DNA from 2 places in the Anaerobacillus sp. ABA4_114 genome. Region 2 is predicted to be linked to the other one. Evidence: riboswitches for the same ligand, from Rfam matches in the RefSeq annotation. Region 2 holds a riboswitch; the other holds the start of a gene.

Region 1 (4,804 bases), 240 kb from region 2:
TCTAAGATGGTGCAGGATGAGGAAAAGCGAATGGAACTCTTGCATAAAGCAGAGGATGTGTTGATGGAAGATATGCCGTTTATGCCTGTCTATCATTATTCTCAAAACTACTTAACTTCACAAGACTATGACGGAATCGTCTATCCAGTCAACAGGTACCCTGACCTACGCTATGCTGAAAAGAAATAATGTAATGGAGGAAGATCTGCTCAGCAGATCTTCCTTTACCTTGAAAGGGTGAGCGAGATGCGAAGGTATGGACTAGCTTTGCTAGGATCTTTTATTGTGACGATCATGTTTTGGTTTACTCAAGGCGACGCTATTCAATTTGTTAATCGTTCATTTTATTGGGGGATTATTGCGCTAACGGTTGGAACGATTTTAGTGGTGTTTAAAAGTGGCTTCCTAACTTTATTGTTCGAAGGTTTTTCTAAGATCCACCGAATGATCGTGCCACGGTCTCGCTCCATGGAACGTGTCGATGAGCAGGTGAAGAGGGACCCGACTTTTACAGATTGGAAGGAACGAGTGCTCGTAAGTGGAATTCTTATATGTTACGGAGCAGGCACCGGACTTACAGGAATGTCAGTAGCAGGTGTATTTCTATTTATTTGAAACGATGAGGAGAGGTGTTTAGATGAAAACAAAGATAGAGAAAGAGAATCTCCAGGCAACGTCACTATATGACCTGGTATTTGTAGGAGACCCTCAGCTTTCTCCTGACGGTAAAAAAGTGATCTATGTGAAGAAAAAAATTACTGAGGATCGAGAGTATGCTTCTTATCTCGTCATGATCGATCGTGAGAGTGGTGAAGAAGTGGCCTGGACATCGCCCGGGTCTCGCCATCTTGATTCTTCTCCAAGATGGTCTCCTAATGGAAAGGAAATCGCGTTTGTTTCAAACCGTTCGGGAGAAAATCAAATATGGATCATATCTGCTTTCGGAGGTGAAGCCGAACAGGTAACCTCTCTAAAAAATGGAGCAAGTCGCCCTGTTTGGAATCCTGACGGGACTGAACTTCTCGTGTTGAGTGAGAGCACTCCTAAAGGTGGAGATGAGAAGGAAGAAAAAAGAAAGAAAGCACTCGTCGTCGAAGAGCTGCATTACAAAGCAGATGGAAAAGGTTTTCTCAAGGGTAAACATACACAGGTCGTCGTAATCGATCGAAAGACTGGGGATGAAAACTGGGTGACGGATGCTGAACTGAATCACTCGGACGCTAGCTGGTCTCCTAATGGTAAACAAATTGCATACGTAAGAAGTAGACGGGAAGAGAAAGGTTCATATGTCCAATCGGATCTGTTTATTCAGAATCTTGGAGAAGGACGTGAAGCTGAGCGGCTTAATTCTGAAGGAAGTAGTTTCATAGCTCCACGATGGTCTCCAGATGGTTCATCGCTATCTTTCATTGGACATAACTTTGAGTATGAGAGTGCGACGCTGAATAAAGTTTGGACGGTTAAGATTGAATCGAAGACATTTACGTGCCTTACAGACACAATCGACCTCGAGTGTTCAGATGTTCTCATTTCAGATCTCCATTGGGGAATTGAGCCGTCTGGAGCGGTGTGGAACGAAGACGGCAAGACACTCTATTTCCTTGCGAGTGAACATGGAAACACAGGAATCTATTCCATTCATCTAGATGGCACCCTTCGACAAATAGCGGGGGGTGACAGGCACCACTACGCACTTCACGTAGCGGGTGGTGAAGCTGCGGTAGCGATCAGTGATCCGGTGAATGTTGGTGATATCTATACGCTATCCTTAGAAGGAGAAAGCTCGATAGAAAGAATCACTTCCTGTAATGAAGAGGTGTTGAGTGCGGATTCGCTTTCCACTCCACAACCGTACACCTATGAAAGCAGAGATGGACTGAATATACAGGGGTGGATCATGAAACCGACTTCCTTCGAGGAAGGGAAGCAGTATCCAACAGTTTTAGAAATTCATGGCGGTCCCCACATGATGTATGGGAATTCATTCATGCACGAATTTCAGCTTCTTGCATCAAGAGGATATGCAGTAGTCTATACGAATCCTCGCGGTAGTCAAGGATATGGTCAGGAGTTCGTGAATGGATGCCGTGGCGACTATGGTGGCGGCGACTATGACGATGTCATGGCAGGGATAGAAGCAGCTGTCGCGCAAACGAGCTTCATAGATTCTGAGAAATTGTTCGTTACAGGCGGCAGCTATGGCGGATTCATGACGAACTGGATCGTTGGCAAAACGAATGTGTTCAAGGCGGCTGTAACGCAGCGCTCGATCTCCAACTGGTTAAGCTTCTACGGAGTAAGCGACATAGGTTATTTCTTCACTAAGTGGGAAGTGGGAGCTGACCTCGATGAAGATCCAACAAAGCTATGGAATCATTCACCATTGAAATATGTTGATCAAATCAAAACACCGCTTCTTATTCTCCACAGCGAACTGGACCACCGATGCCCGATCGAGCAAGGTGAGCAGTTGTTCGTTGCGTTGAAGCACCGTGAGAAAAAGACGAAGTTTGTAAGATTTCCAGAATCAGATCATAACCTTTCAAGAAACGGACATCCTGAGTTAAGGGTAGAGCGATTGAACCATCTGATCGGCTGGTTTGATGAACACCTCGAAAGCGAGAAAAATTAATCGACATAATGTGAGGGGTGACAGGCACCGCATCGGTACCACGTCGAAAAAGCCCTTGACGTTCGGTGAGTGAGGTACTATACTATTGAGAATAGTTAAACAATATGAATAATTCAAACTCTTATCAAGAGTGGCGGAGGGACTGGCCCATTGACGCCCGGCAACCATCTCAGTTCGTGAGAAAGGTGCTAATTCCAGCAAACGAGCGATCGTTTGAAAGATGAGAGAGAGTTACATAGTGCAAAACACCCAACTCTCTCTGTTCATCAGAGAGAGTTTTTTCGTTTATGGGGTTTGAAACAAAGGAGGGAACCGACGCTCTGGTGATATCGTGCGTTTACGTAATTTAGTGCAAAGACGCTTTAAATGACTATAGGAGAGAAAGGGAGTTAGGAGAATGAAGAAACTATCACTACTAGTAGGTGCATTATTATTAATTGTCGCAGCTGGGTGTTCTGGCAGTGCAGAGTCAGGTGATTCAAACGAAGGGCCGCTAAAGGTAGGGGTAACAGCGGGTCCGCATGAAGATGTGATGAAGAAAGTAAAAGAAGTTGCTGAGAAAGATGGTTTCGAGATCGATGTAGTGGCGTTTAACGATTACGTTATGCCTAACAAGGCTCTTGATGAAGGGGAACTCGATGCGAATGTTTTTCAGCACGAACCGTATTTAAATGATTTTGTAGAAGAGCGCGGAATGGAATTATCTAAGGTTGCGACGACGATTAATTTTCCGATGGGCATCTATTCCGATCAATATGAGAACCTTGATAATTTGAAGAAAGGTGACAAAGTAGGATTACCGAATCACTCTACTGGAGAACCCCGAGCTCTTATGTTGTTTGAGGAAGCAGGGATCATTGAATTAAAAGACGGTGTAGGTGTTGAAGCAACGATTAAGGATATTGAGAAGAACCCGTTGAATCTTGAGTTTGTTCCTCTTGAAGCATCGCAGATTCCAAGACAGCTAGGTGAGCTTGCCATCGCTGCGATCAACACGAACTATGCGATGGAAAGCGGTCGGGTTCCAACTGAAGATTCTCTCGTAATGGAACCAGAAGATTCTCCTTGGGTGAACGTAATCGCAACAAAAACCGAGAATAAAGACGACGAGAGAATCAATAAACTAGTGGACTATTATCAGTCAGATGAAGTTAAGAAGTTTATTAAAGAAGAATTCAACGGCTCAGTCATAGCATCCTGGTAATTTCGGTAAAGGAGAGAAGGAAATGATACGACTAGAAAATATCTCAAAAGCGTTTCAAACCGGAACTACTGTTACGAAGGCTCTGGATAGCGTTGACCTTAACGTTGAAAAGGGAAAGATCTATGGTGTGATCGGTTATAGTGGCGCTGGTAAAAGTACCCTCGTTCGAACGGTCAATCTGTTAGAGAGACCAACAGAAGGGAAAGTGTTCATTAATGATGTAGAGTTAACCGGTCTATCAGCTGGCAAGTTAAAGAAAACACGTCAGCGAATCGGAATGATCTTTCAGTCGTTCAATCTATTAAAAACGGGGACGGTTTATCAAAATATCGCCATCCCCCTTAAGCTCACTGGCGTTTCAAAAAAGGAAATCGATTCGCGTGTAAGAAAGTATCTACAGATTGTAGGACTAGAAGATAAGATCGACGTGTATCCTGGACAGCTCTCAGGTGGACAGAAACAAAGAGTAGCGATTGCACGCGCGCTAGCGCATGAACCAGAAGTTCTTCTTTGTGACGAAGCAACGAGCGCGCTCGATCCAGACACAACTGAGTCGATTTTATCTTTACTAGAGCAAATCAACCAGGAGTTCGGACTAACGATTTTACTCATTACACATGAAATGCACGTGGTTCAAAAGATTTGTCATGAAGTGGCCGTGATGGAAAACGGACGCATCATTGAACAAGGACCCGTTGTTGATCTATTTAGCAGACCAAAGACGCCTACGACGAAACGATTCGTACAATCGCTGTTTCAAGATGACGTACCTGAATCCCTCGTGAAGAAGCTTGAGTCGAAGGGACAAATCGTGACGCTTTCCTTCGTAGGAGAATCGTCAGGAAAGCCTGCACTTGCGCTCCTTAGTAAAAACTTTGATATTTATCCATCTATTCTTGCAGGGAATATTACGCAACTTAAGGATCAACCTTTTGGTAGATTAGTCGTTCATCTTGAAGGAGAAGATT
Region 2 (4,804 bases):
AGCTCTGGTGAGTATGTGTTCTGCCCAAGAACCAGCAAATATCCTAATCCTTGACTTGCACCCATCAATTCAGCTGCAACGACAAACATCCATCCAAGCCCTAGACCACTTCTAAGGCCGATAAGAAATGAAGGTAGTGAAGCAGGGAGAATAATTCGTTTTACTAATTGATAACTATTTAATCCATACATTTTTCCTACTTCGATCAATTGACGATCGACGCTCAAAATTCCACTAACAACATTCAGATAGACTGGAAAAAACACGCCTACTGCAATCAGTGTCACTTTCGATGCCTCTGCGATCCCCATCCATAAGATAAAAAGAGGAACCCAGGCTAGCGATGGAATCGAGCGAAAGGCTTGGATGATCGGATCAAAAAATTGCTCAGCTTTACGATAAATCCCTACAAAAGATCCGAGTATTAAGGCAACCCCCGCTCCTAAGAGAAAACCTAAGAAAATCCGATAAAGCGTGATTCCAATATGGCCAAAGAGAGAGCCATCAGCTCCTAGATCGACAATCGTGTTAAAGATTACTGTTGGAGCTGGAAGTAGATAGGAAGGGATCACCCCTAACCGACTCAGCGTTTCCCAAACAACTAACAATATGAAAGGGAGAATACTTCCTATAAGAATCGGATGTAAATTGAACGGTTTAGGCGAGGCTTTACCCGTAACCCCCTTTAAGGGGATTGCTTCCGTATGGTTTTTTGCCATGGATCTCTTATCCCCTTTCTATTTCTGGATGACTTCTTCCGCAAACGATGGATCGATCAATTCATCCGTTAACGTTTCAATATCAGCATCTGGCTCAATAATCTCCCCTTTTTGTAGTACGTTTCCTGCTTCAACAATCGCTTTCTTCTGTTCTTCACCAGGAACGGGACTTGAAAAATCATTTCTTTCAAGCTGCTTTTTTGCTACGTCAAGTTGGATATCAGCTTCTTCAGCTAATAGCTCAGCTGCCTCTTCCGGGTGTTCGATCACCCATTTTCTAGCTTTCTCGTAAACGCTAATCACTCGTTTCACGTGTTCAGGATATTTTTCAGCAAACTCTGTCCGTGTGTTCAAGAAACCATACGTATTCAAATCTGCATTTCGATAGAAAAGTTCTGCTCCTGTTTCTAGTTCAAGACGCGCCATATGAGGGTCCAGTCCTGCCCAAGCATCTACCTGACCAGTACTTAAGGCAGATGCCCCGTCTCCATGTTGAAGATTCACAAGTTCGATATCATCTTGAGTTAACCCCACTTCATTCAAAGAACGGAGCAAGAAGATGTAAGGATCCGTACCGAGCGTTGCGGCTACCTTTTTACCTTTTAAATCTTCTACACTACGAATACTTGAATCTTTTCCAGTAACGAGTGCTGTCCATTCTGGCTTTGAATAAATATACACGTTTTTAATCGGTGCTCCTTTTGCTTTTGCCATCAGTGCCGCTGCACCTGCCGTTGAACCAAAATCAATACTGTTACTATTTAAGAATTCAAGCGCTTTGTTACTTCCTTGACTCAATACGTATTCGATGTTGATGTCCTCGTCCTCAAACTCCTCTTCAAGAAGCCCTTGCTTCTTCACGACAAGACTAGTAGGAGAATAGTAAGCGTAATCCACTCTGATTTCATCAGGCCCTTCTTTTGAAGAAGCGTCTGAAGAAGAACAGCCTGCACTAATAATCAACGCCGCGATCAGTGCGAGTGCAACGAAACTTCTTAAATCAATCCATGGAATTCTCTTCATAATGGTTTCTCCCTCTCCTTTTTAAAGTTCACATGCATATGTTGAAATCGTGCCTCTTAGCCTCTGGGCTTCTTTATATGTGCATCGATTATGAACAACTTGTAAACCAGCGTCTGCTGCTATTTGTGCAGCTTCTTCAGATACCACCCCTTCTTGCAGCCAGAATATGCGTGGCTTGATCTCCCCTGCTTCTCTTGCGATTTCAACAGCTGCCTCAGGACTTCTAAACACCTGCACGACATCAATTGAATGTGGGACACTTTTTAAATCGGGATACGCTTTTTCACCTAGGATTGTATCTGCCTTCGGATTCACAGGGATTATCTTGTAACCTAGCCTTTGCATCTTCCTTGCTAATCGGTGACTCGGTCGCGATTCGTTCCCACTTAGACCAACGACGGCAAGTGTTTTCTGTCTTTGCGTTTCAACACCATCGATCACTTCTTTTTCATAAGGACTTTGAAGTGCCCATTGAATTTCACCTTCATCATTGATGACGATACGAGTATCCGTTTCTAGACCTGCCGCTTTACGAAGCGATTGATCCAAGTCGAAGATTAAATCGTCTGCACCTTCTACACCGACAGATAGGCGAATCAGTTCTTCTTTTACTCCCGCTTTCTCTAGCTGCTCTCTACTCAACTGCTGATGAGTCGTACTCGCTGGATGAATGATCAAGCTTTTCGCATCCCCCACATTTGCAAGGTGAGACCAAAGTGAAACATGATCAATGAGCTTACGCCCTGCTTCCTTTCCTCCTTTTATGCCAAAGTTCACAACTGCACCAAAACCATTCGTTAAAATTTCTTTCGCATCATGATAGGAAGGATGACTTGGGAGACCAGGATAGCTCACCCACTCTACTGCAGGATGATCTTGTAAATAGGTTGCTAGCTTAAGTGCATTCTCATTATGTTTTTCCGCTCTGAGATGAAGCGTCTCAAGTCCTTGTAAAAGAAGAAAGGCATTGAATGGACTCAAACAAGACCCAAAGTCTCGAAGGAGCTGGACACGTAATTTTGTGCTGAACGCAAGAGTCGCAAAATCAATCGCATAGCGAATGCCGTTGTAGCTATCGTCAGGTTCAGTGAACGTTGGAAACTTCGGAAAGTTCCAATTAAAACGACCTCCGTCGATGACTACTCCTCCAATCGATGTACCGTGGCCACCGATCCACTTCGTCGCAGAATGTACAACGATATCTGCTCCTAAAGTGAGTGGCTTACATGCGTATGGAGTGGCAAACGTATTATCGACGATCAATGGAATGCCTGCTCCATGTGCGATTGCTGAGACTTTTTCTACATTCAGTACAGACAAGCTTGGGTTCCCGATGATTTCAGCGAAAACGCCTTTTGTTTTATCAGTTATCGCTTTTCTAAAGTTTTCTGGATCTGTTGGATCGACAAACTTTACGTTGATCCCATATCTCGGGAGGGTTACCGCAAATAAGTTATAAGTACCGCCGTATAAGTTAGAAGCCGCTACGATCTCGTCACCCGCACTTGCGATATTCAGAATAGAAAGTGCGATTGCTGCCTGACCTGATGAAGTTGCAACCGCTGCGACCCCGTCTTCAAGCAGAGCCATTCGTTTCTCAAAAACATCCACCGTGGGATTTCCAATCCGGGAGTAAATGTTTCCTGGTTCATCAAGGGAAAATAATCGCTCGGCATGTTCACTATCATGAAAAACGTACGAGCTCGTTTGATAAATCGGTACTGCTCTCGAGCCAGTCGTTGGATCTGGGGATTGGCCTCCGTGTAGGGAAAGTGTGTCGAACTGATATTGTTGTGTCATCGTAATTCCTCCAGTAATTGTGTTGTAGTAAATATAAAAAAAGCCCACTTCAATAAGAAGAGGGCTTTTGCCTCCTCTTATCTCTCAGAATAGTAGCTATTCTGCAGGAAGTAGCACCTTTTTAAGCATCTTGCTTAAAGGTTGCCGGGCATCATCGGGCCAGTCCCTCTGCCTCTCTGGATAAGAGTGATTTATTTAGTTTTGCTATACACTTGCTTCTATTCTTGCTTTTGAAATTGCCTGATCCAAATCGTCGATAAGATCATCGATATGTTCGATGCCTACCGACAAGCGGATCAAGTCATCTCGAACACCCGCAGCGGTTAGTTCTTCTGCACTTAACTGCTGGTGAGTTGTGCTTGCAGGATGAATGATCAAGCTTTTTGCATCCCCAACGTTTGCCACATGTGACCACAGGTTTACTGAGTTAATAATTCCTGCTCCGGTTTCGCGGCCGCCTTTTATTCCGAAGACGACTACGGCTCCCGCACCTTTTGGTAAATAGTTTGCAGCTAAGGTCTTTGACGGATGATTTTCTTCTTCAGGATAACTCACCCACTCAACTGCGGGGTTTTCTTTCAAATAGGTAACGATTTTACGCGTGTTTGCAACATGTTCCTTCATTCTAACGTGAAGTGTCTCAATTCCTAATGCGATTTGGAAAGCGTTAAAAGGACTCAATGAGGCGCCTGTGTCTCGTAATAGTTGAACACGAGCTTTTATGATGAAAGCTGCTTCAGGCAGGGCCTCTGCATAAACGATGTTGTGATAGGAAGGATCTGGTTCGATAAAGCCTGGGAATTTAGATGAATTCCAATCGAACTTTCCACTATCGACGATCAAACCTCCCATCGTTGAACCGTTACCACCAAGCCACTTCGTCGCAGAATGAATAACAATATCAGCACCATGCTCGATCGGTCTACATAAATATGGTGTTGCGAAGGTATTGTCGATGATAAGCGGAATGCCAGCTTCATGAGCAATTTCAGCCACTTTCTCGATATCGAGTACGTGAAGACCTGGATTACCAATCGTTTCTGCAAAAATTGCTTTTGTATTAGGAGTAATCGCACTTCTAAACGATTCCGGATCTTTCGGATCAACAAAGTTGGTTTTTATTCCGTATTTAGGAAGCGTCGTTGAAAAAAGATTATATGTCCCGCCATATAAAGTAGAAGCAGAAACAATTTCATCACCGCTATTCGCAATATTTAAAATCGCGTTTGTAATAGCTGCCATACCACTTGCAAGACCGAGTG

Evidence for each region. A riboswitch is a leader RNA that binds a small molecule or an ion and turns the genes downstream of it on or off. The one in region 2 is predicted to bind S-adenosylmethionine.
Region 1: it holds a riboswitch for S-adenosylmethionine, as region 2 does, so the genes downstream of both, ACXAEY_RS03005 (MetQ/NlpA family ABC transporter substrate-binding protein) here and ACXAEY_RS04225 (PLP-dependent aspartate aminotransferase family protein) in region 2, are expected to answer to the same signal.

What each region holds. Positions count from the first base shown of each region.
Region 1 covers NZ_JBSWUM010000001.1:618,451-623,254, forward strand. Annotated here, with positions in the region: gene ACXAEY_RS02990 (peptide ABC transporter substrate-binding protein) at 1-189, shown strand, start outside; gene ACXAEY_RS02995 (DUF3899 domain-containing protein) at 247-615, shown strand; gene ACXAEY_RS03000 (S9 family peptidase) at 638-2,632, shown strand; SAM riboswitch class I at 2,751-2,859, shown strand; gene ACXAEY_RS03005 (MetQ/NlpA family ABC transporter substrate-binding protein) at 3,030-3,836, shown strand; gene ACXAEY_RS03010 (methionine ABC transporter ATP-binding protein) at 3,859-4,804, shown strand, end outside.
Region 2 covers NZ_JBSWUM010000001.1:862,333-867,136, reverse strand. Annotated here, with positions in the region: gene ACXAEY_RS04235 (ABC transporter permease) at 1-719, opposite strand, end outside; gene ACXAEY_RS04230 (aliphatic sulfonate ABC transporter substrate-binding protein) at 738-1,742, opposite strand; gene ACXAEY_RS04225 (PLP-dependent aspartate aminotransferase family protein) at 1,764-3,542, opposite strand; SAM riboswitch class I at 3,617-3,729, opposite strand; gene ACXAEY_RS04220 (O-acetylhomoserine aminocarboxypropyltransferase/cysteine synthase family protein) at 3,747-4,804, opposite strand, start outside.